Regions from separate parts of the Hymenobacter sp. GOD-10R genome, predicted to be linked through region 2. Evidence: riboswitches for the same ligand, from Rfam matches in the RefSeq annotation. Region 2 holds a riboswitch; the other holds the start of a gene.

Region 1 (5,199 bases), 620 kb from region 2:
GCTTATCCTCCAGCAAGCTCAGTTGACCTTGGGCGTAAATGCCGGTCGTGTTCAGCTCGTAGTTAGGGTTGAACGGAGCTAGGTTGGCGCCGGTAGCATTGTAGCGTAGCGAGTTGCTGGTCGCCTCATTGTGGTCGAGGCCCACCGTGATGCTCTGCCGGCCTAGCTTGATAATGTCCTTTACCTGAAGACCTTTCCACAAGTACTGGCTCTGAAAGGAGCGGTACGGCGCGATGGGTGTGTTGCCGGTATAGAGGGTGTTGTTGTTGTTCGTCTCCTTGGAAGTGTAGGCGCGCACCAATAGCTGGTGGTGGTCGTAGTCGGCTGTTACGCCCACGTCGAGGTTTGCACGCTCAATATCCTTGGTGGTGTTGCCTAGGTCTCCGTAGTACACATCATTGGGTGACTGCACATTGCGCGCCACGAAGGACTCGCCACGCACGTCGAGGCGCCAGTGCTGACTGAGCTGGTAGCCCAAGCGCAACGCTCCCGAGTAGTAGTTGAGCTTAGTATAGCGGCGGCGCTGCCCGTCGGCGCGCTTGTCGTCGGTGCTCAGCGAGGTGCCGTCGGCGTACAGCTTGGTGGCTTCCGCACCGTCGAGCTCGCGGCGGAAGAGGCCCTTTTTACCTAGCTTATAATCCTGAGCGCGGTCGAACATCGAGAAGGACAGGTCGAAATCGAGCTTCTCGGTGATGTTGCCGCCGGTTGCGCCGCCTAGCTTAACAGTTTGGTAGCTACCATATTCCGTGAACAGCGACGAGCGCACTGCCCCGCGCGACTGGCGCGTAATCACGTTTACCACGCCGCCCATGGCCTGCGAGCCATAGAGCGCCGAGGCGGGCCCTTTCAGCACTTCAATTTGCTGCACGCTACCTAGGTCAAGCGTGGCGAGGTTGGTGGTACCAGCAGGTCGGCCATCGACGAGCAGCAGCGCCCGTTGGTTCAGACCACTGCTCTGGGGCCGGAAGCCCCGAATGCCCACGCCTGCCAGCAATCCTGGGTACTGAATTACATCTACTGAAGCATTCTTCTTCAGCACGTCCGTAAACTCCTGGTAGGGCGTGGCGCGCAGATCCTTCTGCGTGATAACCTGAATCTGCTGGGGTAGTTTCGCACGCTCCGCACCCGAACGGGTGGCCGTCACCACGACCTCGCCCAACCGCTGCCGATTCAGCGTGTCGGCCAGTACCTGCGCCTGCGCGCCTTGCAGCGTGCCCACGAGAAGCACTGTACCCAACATGAGCTTGATCTCAATGCGAGTAGCTGTGTGATGGCGGCGTAAACGTTTTTTCTTCATGAGTTTTGCCGGGAAAGCCGGCCAGGGGAAAGTGAAAAAGAATGCTGGCTAACAGCCACTTGGTTGCGGGTAGATGGGTTGGTCTTACGCTGGAAGTCGGGCCAAAATGCGCCGGGCAACACACCTAGGTCGGGCAGGGCACGCAGGGGAAAAGGCGCGCAAACCGCATCAAAAGCTAGGCTGGCGGGGCTTACTGAACTGGCTTGTAGTAGTAGAGTTGCCACTTGGGCAGTAGCTCGGGGTGCAGGATCTTAATCAGATCCGACAGCACCACGTCGGGGTGCACGGCGCCCGATTCCCAGTAGTCGTTGGAGCCCTGCGCGTTCGTGCGCTTGTTATTGTTGTAGAGCCGATTGTTTTTGAACGGGGCGAAGGCTGCGTAGCGCGTATCCTGGGCCGTGATGTCGGTCTTAGTGTTGGCCGAGCCGGTTTGTAGCCAATAGTCGGCACTGAGCGCTACAGGCGACACCGTTTCAAACGAAAGGGCGAGGCTGCCTTGGGGCGATTTGGTCTTATCCCAGGCATAGGTGGTGCCCGCGTCGCGCAGAAATTGCGCCATGTAGCTGTCCATATCCGGCACGTGCCACACGTCCTTAAACGGCAGACCCACAATTACTTTCGGCTTCTTGGCGGCTTTCTGACCGAGGGCGGCTAGGCGCTGGTAGTCGCGCACCACTTGGCCAAACTTCTGGTTGACCAAGTCTTCCTTGTTGAGCAAGGCAGCCATCACCTTCACCCACTCCGCCCGACCTAGGGGCGTCGACTCGACCCACTCGGAGTTGATCATCACGGGCACGCCGGCTGCTTGCAGGGTTTGAAAGCGGCTGAGACCTTGACCAGGCCACCCGGTGCTCATCACTAAGTCGGGGTGCTGAGCGATAAGCAGCTCATTATTAAGCTCCCGGCCCTGCCCGGCATTGATGATCTTGCCCTCGGCAATGCGCTGCCGCACCCGCGGGGCCGAAGCGTATTTGAAGTCGCCTAAGCCGACAATCACATCGTCGGCCCCTAGGAAATCGGCCAGTGCCACGTGCATTGACGATAGCGCCACCAAGCTGCGAATAGGCGTTTGAATGACAACCGCATCGGTGTAGCCGGCCGGGCGAGTAACGCCCCGGGGCACCAGCAAATAGCGCGTCGCCGTCGTTTTCTGCTCGAAAGGACTCAGGATGGTTATTACCTTACAACCACCTACGTAGCTGATGGTAAAGCCTTTGGCAAATTGAACCGTCGTTCGTCCGCGCACAGCGGACGTCGCTACCGCTTTGGCAGCGGGGCGAGCCGGCGCAACTTGGCTGTAGCCAGGCAACGAAGCCAGCAACAGCCCCGCCAGTGCGGAGCGGCGGAAAAGAGAAAAAATGGACGGTCTCCCAGCCGAGCCGGGAGCAAACAAGGAGTAGAGCATGGTACAACGAGCCTTTCTGCCGAAAGCTGTGACTGTATGTTGCAAGCGGCAGGTCTTCTGACTTCCCCGCCCGTCGATGGCCTTCCCGTTTCAGGCTGAAACAGTGGCCCGTAAGGTATCGACGGGGTTTTGAGGGGGTTACAGCAGCGGAGACTGTCCCGGATTCACACCGGATTCCCTTTTAAAGTCGTTCCGCACCGCGGAAACGACTACCAATTGCGCTAGCAAAAGTAGGCAAAAAATGTTGCCGCTGAGTATTTAGCCCGTCTAAGAGCTAGGTTGCAACTACCTTGCGCACGAAAGCAACGCGCTCAACGACGGGCACTTTGGGCAAATCGAGCACCGTGAAACCTAGGTCCTGGTACGTGCGGCGCAAGGCGTGGTAGAGCGCCTGAGCCTCACCGAAGGTCTGCCAGCGCTCGGCATCGTTCACGTAGATTTCCGCCCACGGCGGGGCCAGCAACACCGGCGAAGCGTACGGGTGCGTGGCTGCTGCGGTGTAGTACGCCGGCGGCACTGACAAGCCTGCAACTAGCATGTAGCCAATAACATCCGGAATACCTCGATCAAAAAAGGTGGTGCGGTTGGCTTGGCTGGCGGCTTGGTGCTGCGCCACCATTCGGGCTAGGGCTAGCTCCGCAAAACCAGCTAGGTTGCGCCACGGTACTTGGTCGGTGCCGAGCGCGACTTGCTCGCGAATGAGTTGGCGCGACACCTCATCGGCAGTTCCGAAGCCCACTTGCTGCAAGGCCGTCAGCAGCGTTGTTTTGCCAGCCCCAGGGCCGCCCGAAATCACGTAAAGCGGCATTCTTATTTTGTAATTAAACGCTCAAAAATACAATCGTGTCCCATTCTTCCCCGAAACCGCAGTTCCTGATTGCTGCCCCCAGCAGTGGGAGCGGCAAAACCACCCTTACGCTTGGGCTGCTGCGGGCATTGGCGCGACGCGGCTTGCGGGTGCAGCCCTTCAAGTGCGGCCCCGATTACCTTGACACGCACCACCACACTCAGGCCGCCGGCCGACCTAGCCTCAACCTCGACCTGTATATGGCATCGGTGGAGCACGCGCAAGCCACCTACGCCCGCTACACTGCCCCCGCCGATGTGGCAGTGGTGGAAGGCGTGATGGGCCTCTTCGACGGGGCCACCCGCATGCAAGGCAGCGCCGCCGATGTAGCTGAGCAGCTTGGTATTCCGGTTATTTTGGTGGTCAATGCCAAAGCCATGGCGTATTCAGTGGCGCCGCTGCTGTTTGGGTTCAAGAACTTTTACCCGGGCATTCGGCTAGTGGGCGCCATTTTCAACTTTGTGAACACCGCTTCGCACTTCCAATTTCTGCGCGAAGCCTGTGAGGATGTGGGCGTCGAGGTACTGGGCTATCTACCTAATAATCCAGCGTTTGCCATTCCATCGCGCCACCTAGGTTTGTCGATTGACGCGGAGGTTCAGTACGAGGCCATCGTGGAAGCCTTAGCCGACGCCTTGCCCCAAACCATCGACCTCGACCGCCTGCTGACCGTGACGAACACCGCTGCTCCCACGTGGGTACCTACCGTGCCGTCCGCCCTAAGTCTCCAACCACGCCGCATAGCCGTCGCCCGCGACGAGGCGTTTACCTTCACTTACCTTCAAAACCTAGATGCGCTACAGGAGCTAGGCGAAGTGACGTACTTCAGCCCCCTAGCTGACGCTGCCTTGCCTGCTGATACCGATTTCCTGTACTTGCCCGGCGGCTACCCCGAGCTGTTTGCCGAAGCGCTGAGCGCCAACCTCAGCATGCGCGCCAGCATTGCCGCGTATTGCGCCGCGGGCGGCACTGCCTACGCCGAGTGCGGCGGCCTGATGTACCTAGGCCGCACCCTCACCGATGCCCAGGGCCAGACCCTCCCCATGACAAACGTGCTGCCCTGCACCACTTCGATGCAGCAAGCTAAACTCACCCTAGGTTACCGAGCCTTGGAGTGGAAGGGCTTGAAAATCAAAGGCCATGAGTTTCACTACTCTACTTTGGAAGATCAAGGTTTGATCCCAGCAGCCGTGCAGATTACTAACGCTAAAGGTGCCGACGTACCGGTGCAGGTGTACCGCCATGGCAACGTATGGGCTTCTTATGTGCACCTTTATTGGGGCGAAAACCGAACATTTATAGAACACTTGGTAACCAACGCCTTAACGTCGGCGCCACCAGAATAACCCCATAATGCCGGCCACCACCACGGCACAAACGGCGTGATTAAGCCTAGCTACCCGCTCGATTTCAGTGGGCGCAATTGGGCGAGGGTTGTTGCCGATGTAGGGCTTGGGCACCAGTTCGCCATGGTAATAGTTCGGCCCGCCGAAGCGGCAGTTAAGCACGCCCGCCAGCGCCGCTTCCGGGTAGCCGGCATTAGGGCTTTTGTGCTGATTACCATAACGCAAGATGAACTGAAAGCCGCGCCTGCTACCGCCAAGCGCCGCTAGCAGCACCGCTGTGAGGCGAGCCGGCACTAGGTTCGCT
Region 2 (5,199 bases):
CCAGCGCCGTGATAATATTGATTGGCAAAGCCGTTGAGCTGCCCGGCAGCTGCGCCAGACAGTCGCATAGCAACGTCAGGCCCGCACCCACTAGGCAAGCGCCCGGAATCAGCAAGCGGTGGTCGGCAGTGTTGAGCAGGGCGCGGGTCAGGTGCGGCACGGCGATACCGACAAAGCCGATCGGTCCGCAGAAAGCCGTAATGCTGCCCGCCAGCAGACTAGTGCTAGCAATGATGAGCAGCCGCGCGCGACCCACCGTCAGGCCCATACTACGAGCATAGTTCTCCCCTAACAGTAAAGCATTAAGCGGCTTCGAAGAGGCAAAAGCTAACACCAACCCCACCAGAACTACTCCCGCTAATACGGCTAAGTGCGGCCCCGTAACGCCACCCAACGAGCCAAACGTCCACAGCAAGTACTCTTGGATCTGCTCTGGAGCGCTGAAGTATTGCCAGATACTGACAATGGAAAGGGTGATGTTGCCGATCATCACCCCCACAATAAGCATCACCACGTTGTCGCGCACGCGGGCCGAAATGGCGAGTACCAGCAAGAGCACCAGGGCGGCACCTAGGGTAGCGGCTAGCACAATAAGCCAGCTTCCCCCAAGCCCAAGCTGCTGAATGGCGTAGAGGCTGGCCGCGCTGCCCGCCGATAGCATCACCAGCGCCACCCCGAGCCCAGCCCCCGCCGTAATGCCCAGCACCGACGGTCCCGCCAACGGGTTGCGAAACAACGTCTGCATCTGCAAGCCACTGACCGCGAGGCCACAGCCTACCAGCACCGCCGTAATAGCCTTAGGCACCCGGATTTTGGCGACAATAAAATCCCAGGCTATGGTGCCGCTGCTTTTCCCCAGCAGCACATCGGCCACCGCGGGCAGCGGGATGCGCACCGAACCAAGGGCAATATCCAGCATAAAGGCTAGCCCGACCAATCCTACTAACCCTACCAGCAGCAAGCGCCGGCGGCGTGCCAGGCGGCGGCCGTGCGCCACCGGCTCAGCCGTCAATGTGTTCATCACTTTAGTTGCTTATAGTACACCAGCTCGTGCTGCGGCAGGAGCTCTGGGTGCAAAATCTTAATAAGGTCCGCCAGAATTACTTCCGGATGTACTGCGCCGGACTCCCAATAATCATTGGAGCCATGGCCGTCGGTGCGCTTGTTGTTATTGTACACCGCTCCCGTTTTGAAGGGCTGAAAATCGGCGTAGCGGGCGTCCTGGGCCAGGATTTCGGCTTTGGTATTGGCCGTGCCGGTGTTCACCCAGCAGTCGGCCGTGAGGGCCACGGGGTACACGGCTTCGAAGGCCAAGGCTAGGCTGCCGGCGGCGCGCTCTTGGTCCCAGTGGTAGGCCCCACCGGCGTCGCGGAAGAACTGCGCCGTGTAGCTTTCCCCATCGGGCATGTACCAGGTGTCCTTGAACGGCAACCCCGTGAGCACCTGCGGCCGCTTGGTTACCCGCCGCGTTAGAGCCGTGAGACGCTGATATTCTGCTTCTACTTTGGCAAATTTCTGATTAACAACGGCTTCTTTGTTGAGCAAGGTGGCCAGTAGCTTCACCCATTCGGCGCGGGCTAGGGGTGTTGTCTCTACCCACTCCGAGTTTACCATCACGGGCACGCCCGCGGCGGCTAGGGTATGAAAACGCTCCACCGGGGCGCCGGGGCTGCCCATGGTCATCACCAGATCGGGGTGCTGGGCAATCAGCTGCTCTTCGTTGAGGGAGTTTTCGCCAAACGCTTTGATCTTTCCTTCGGCAATGCGCTTGCGCACCGCGGGTGCCGAGGCGTATTGCAGGCTACCTAGCCCCACGAGCACGTCATCGGCATTGAGAAAGTCGGCCAGCGCTATGTGCATGGACGAGGTGCCTACCAGCGTTCGAATGGGGGTTTCGATAACCGAGCTGCTGCCATAGCCAGCTGGCCGCGACTGACCGCGCGGCACGAGCACGTAGCAGGCCGTGTCGGTGTGGTCCTTGAAAGGATTTAGGATCTTGACAATCTTGTAGTTGCCGACGTACTGAATCGTAAAGCCTTTGGCGTACTTGATAGTCGTTTGTTGCGACGCACCAGCGACTTGCTCCTGCGGAGTAGCTGTTGGCGGTGCTGCCTTTTCGGGCGTTGGTTGCGAGCAACTCGCCAGCAGGTTTGCGCAATGCATAGCTAGGCTCAAGCCTAACCACCGCCAACCAGCAGGAAATACAAAGGATAAGCCGCCGGGCATCCGGCGGGTAGCGGGGTTCTTCATGGTTGACAAGCCTTTCTTCCGAAAGCTGTAACGGGCTGGCGCAAAGGCAGGTCTTCTGACTTCCCCTCGGCCGACGGCCTTCCCACTCCCGTGCGGAAGCAGTGGCCTGGTCGTGTCGGCCGCATTGGTACGGGGTTACAGCAGCGGAGACTGTTCCGGATTCGCACCGGATTCCCTTTTCGGGCCGCCACCGATGTATTCGGCGCAGCCACCTTTGCTGGCGGTAAAGGTAGCTGAAATAAAATGGGAGGTGTCGCCGCTGGTGCGTTGCTCCGCGCCAGACCTAGCTCTTCGCCATCACTTTAAAGTAAAGCAAGCCGCTGATTCGTCTTCCGCAGTAGCAGAAGCTGTACCTAGGTCGCCCCACCCTAAAGGCGCCTACCACAGCACAGCTCCCAACTCCTACCACCTTGGCAGCGTCGAACCAGCAAAGCATCATTGGGACCGTAAAACGATATGGCAAACAGCTGTTTGCTTTTATCCGCGGCCGTGTGGAAAGCGACGAAGACGCCGAAGATGTGCTGCAAGAAGTGTGGTATCAGTTCACGAGCCAATCGGAACTGGAAACCATTGAGCAGGTGAGCGGCTGGCTACACCGCGTGGCCCGCAACAAGATTGTCGACAAGTTTCGCAAGAAGCACGAAGACCGCCTCGACGATTACAGCTACGAGGACGAGGAGGGCGAGCTAAGCTTCCGCGAAATCCTGCTGGCGGAGGCACCCACCCCTGAGGAGGAAGATCTAAAACAGTTTTTTTGGGAGCAACTTTTTCAGGCTCTCGACGAGCTACCGGAAGCCCAGCGCTACGTTTTTGTGCAAAACGAGCTAGAAGACCGCACTTTGCAAGAAATTGCGGACGAGGTCGGCGTTGGTATCAAAACCATCATTTCACGGAAAGGCTATGCCGTGGCCCACCTACGCAAGCGGCTGGCCAACTTATACCATGAATTTCTCAACTACTAACTAGCCTCGCTCATGCCTTTCTCTAACCAGCCGCGAGGCCCCCGGGGCCGCTTCTTTTTCTTTCCGTTGGTCGGGGCTGCCCTGGCCTTGGTGCTGGGTGGCGTAGTGATGAGCTTGTGGAACGCCATCTTGCCGGCAGCCGTGCATGCGGGCCGGCTCAGCTACTGGCAGGGCGTAGGCCTGCTGGTGCTGTGTCGTATTTTGTTTGGCTCGTTCGGACCGCGAGCAGGCTGGGGCGCCAGGCGGCAGGGTTGGGGCCGCGGCCGCGAGAAGTGGATGCAAATGAGCGACGAAGAGCGACGCCGCTTTCGGTCGCAGTGGTGGGAGCGGCATCAGCACCGCCGGGGTGGCCGCCCGCGCCAGGATTAGCCGCCGGCGGAAGCACCTAGGTAAGTGGGCTTTGCTTGATCAAACCCTAACTTTCTAAAATTCTTAAAAATTTCTGCCGGAGTTTAGAGTAAAACACACAAGCCGTTCGACTTCCAGAGAAATACCCTTTCTCACTAACGAACAGGCATATGAAATCCATCCTTCGCGCAGTTGGCATTGGCTTACTCGCTGGCACACTGCTTTTTTTCTTCCCTTTCTTCTTCCGGTTCTTACTGTTTGTCGGACTGCTCAGCTTGCTAGTACGCCTCATTACGGGCGGCTGGCGTGGCCGTCGTTTTGGGCGACGCGGACGGTGGGCTAGCTACGCTCCTTTTCCCTTTGCGCCTGTGCCCATCGATGGGCAGTGGTACCGCGCGCCCATCGCTGGTAATGGCCCTGTTAGTCATGTGCAAGTTGCTTAGTACGGCGGCTTTACTCCTTTCACCCTTTTCTCCCCTACCATCATGCGAATTGCCCGCGTAACCATTGCCATTGTTGTGGCACTAGCCACCTTTTTCAGCCTGAGCGCTTTAGCTCGGCATCGCCGCTTCGGGTGGGACGACACCTCAAGAGGCTATTTCGGGGGAAGGCACGGCGGCTGGCGCACTTGCGCCAGTGATGTCTACGGTAGTCGCTACCCCAACCGGAACATAACGCCGCCTGCTGCGCCACCCACTAGGCCACTTGCGCCGAACCCAACTACTGACGCACAGCAACCGCAGTAAGCTAGGTCCTTCCTTTTTATCAATCCTTTCTTAACTACCTCAAATCATGTACAATCAACAAGCAAATCGAGCAGAAGCAGAACAACAATTTCATGGCGACCCACGCGGCCGCGGTTACAGTTGCGGCCACGGGCGGCGCTGGGGCTGGGGTCGGCACCGGCACGGCGGTTGGCCAGCCGGAAGACTCCAACTGGTACCCGTCAACATCGAAGACGCGGAGGACCGCTACGTTTTGTCGCTCTTTGCGGCCGGCCTGGTAAAAGACAACTTTGCATTGACCGTGAAAGACGACGTGTTGACCATCGCCTACCAAGGTCCCGAAGAGCCAGCGGATGCGGCGGCAACCAGCGCTTACTACACACGCCGCGAGTTCCGCAATGCTTCTTTTGAGCGCTCTTTCCAACTCAATGGCAAGGTAGTACCAGCCGACATCACAGCGCAGTACACCGACGGAATTCTGACAGTAATTCTGCCGAAAAACCCTGCTACTACGCAGCCGGCCCAGGCCATCAAAGTAAGCTAGCCCGCCGGTAAAGTCGCAAGCAGAACCACCACCTAGCTTCTATAACATTGCCTGACAAGCAGTTGATGGCGTAGTTTTTGTTCCCTTTGGCATAGGAGGCTCACTTACCCTCCGCTACTTTTCTTGCGTATTTACTACGAAAATCGGGTGGGGTATTCCAGCGAGGACCCATTAGGCTTTGCCCGCCTGACGTACCAGCGAGGCCTCCGCAAAGGAGATGAGCTACGGTCCCTGCTTGGTCATACGACCCGGCTGATTGCTCGTCGTGGCGACGGACGCTTGTTAATTGACCAGCGCCTGATGACACCCTTCACCCCCGATGAGCAGCATTTTGTGATGCAGGAATGGTTGCCTCTCACGATTCTTGAGG

What was found. A riboswitch is a leader RNA that binds a small molecule or an ion and turns the genes downstream of it on or off. The one in region 2 is predicted to bind cobalamin.
Region 1: it holds a riboswitch for cobalamin, as region 2 does, so the genes downstream of both, SD425_RS25930 (ABC transporter substrate-binding protein) here and SD425_RS01910 (ABC transporter substrate-binding protein) in region 2, are expected to answer to the same signal.

Annotation. Positions count from the first base shown of each region.
Region 1 covers NZ_CP141184.1:6,568,171-6,573,369, forward strand. The annotation lists gene SD425_RS25920 (TonB-dependent receptor) at 1-1,297, opposite strand, end outside; gene SD425_RS25925 (hypothetical protein) at 1,294-1,521, opposite strand; gene SD425_RS25930 (ABC transporter substrate-binding protein) at 1,488-2,702, opposite strand; cobalamin riboswitch at 2,732-2,934, opposite strand; gene SD425_RS25935 (AAA family ATPase) at 2,977-3,510, opposite strand; gene SD425_RS25940 (cobyrinate a,c-diamide synthase) at 3,546-4,895, shown strand; gene cbiB (adenosylcobinamide-phosphate synthase CbiB) at 4,872-5,199, opposite strand, start outside.
Region 2 covers NZ_CP141184.1:429,128-434,326, reverse strand. The annotation lists gene SD425_RS01915 (iron ABC transporter permease) at 1-1,021, opposite strand, end outside; gene SD425_RS01910 (ABC transporter substrate-binding protein) at 1,021-2,250, opposite strand; cobalamin riboswitch at 2,278-2,481, opposite strand; gene SD425_RS01905 (sigma-70 family RNA polymerase sigma factor) at 2,661-3,212, shown strand; gene SD425_RS01900 (hypothetical protein) at 3,225-3,581, shown strand; gene SD425_RS01895 (hypothetical protein) at 3,731-4,003, shown strand; gene SD425_RS01890 (hypothetical protein) at 4,046-4,306, shown strand; gene SD425_RS01885 (Hsp20/alpha crystallin family protein) at 4,353-4,829, shown strand; gene SD425_RS01880 (hypothetical protein) at 4,953-5,199, shown strand, end outside.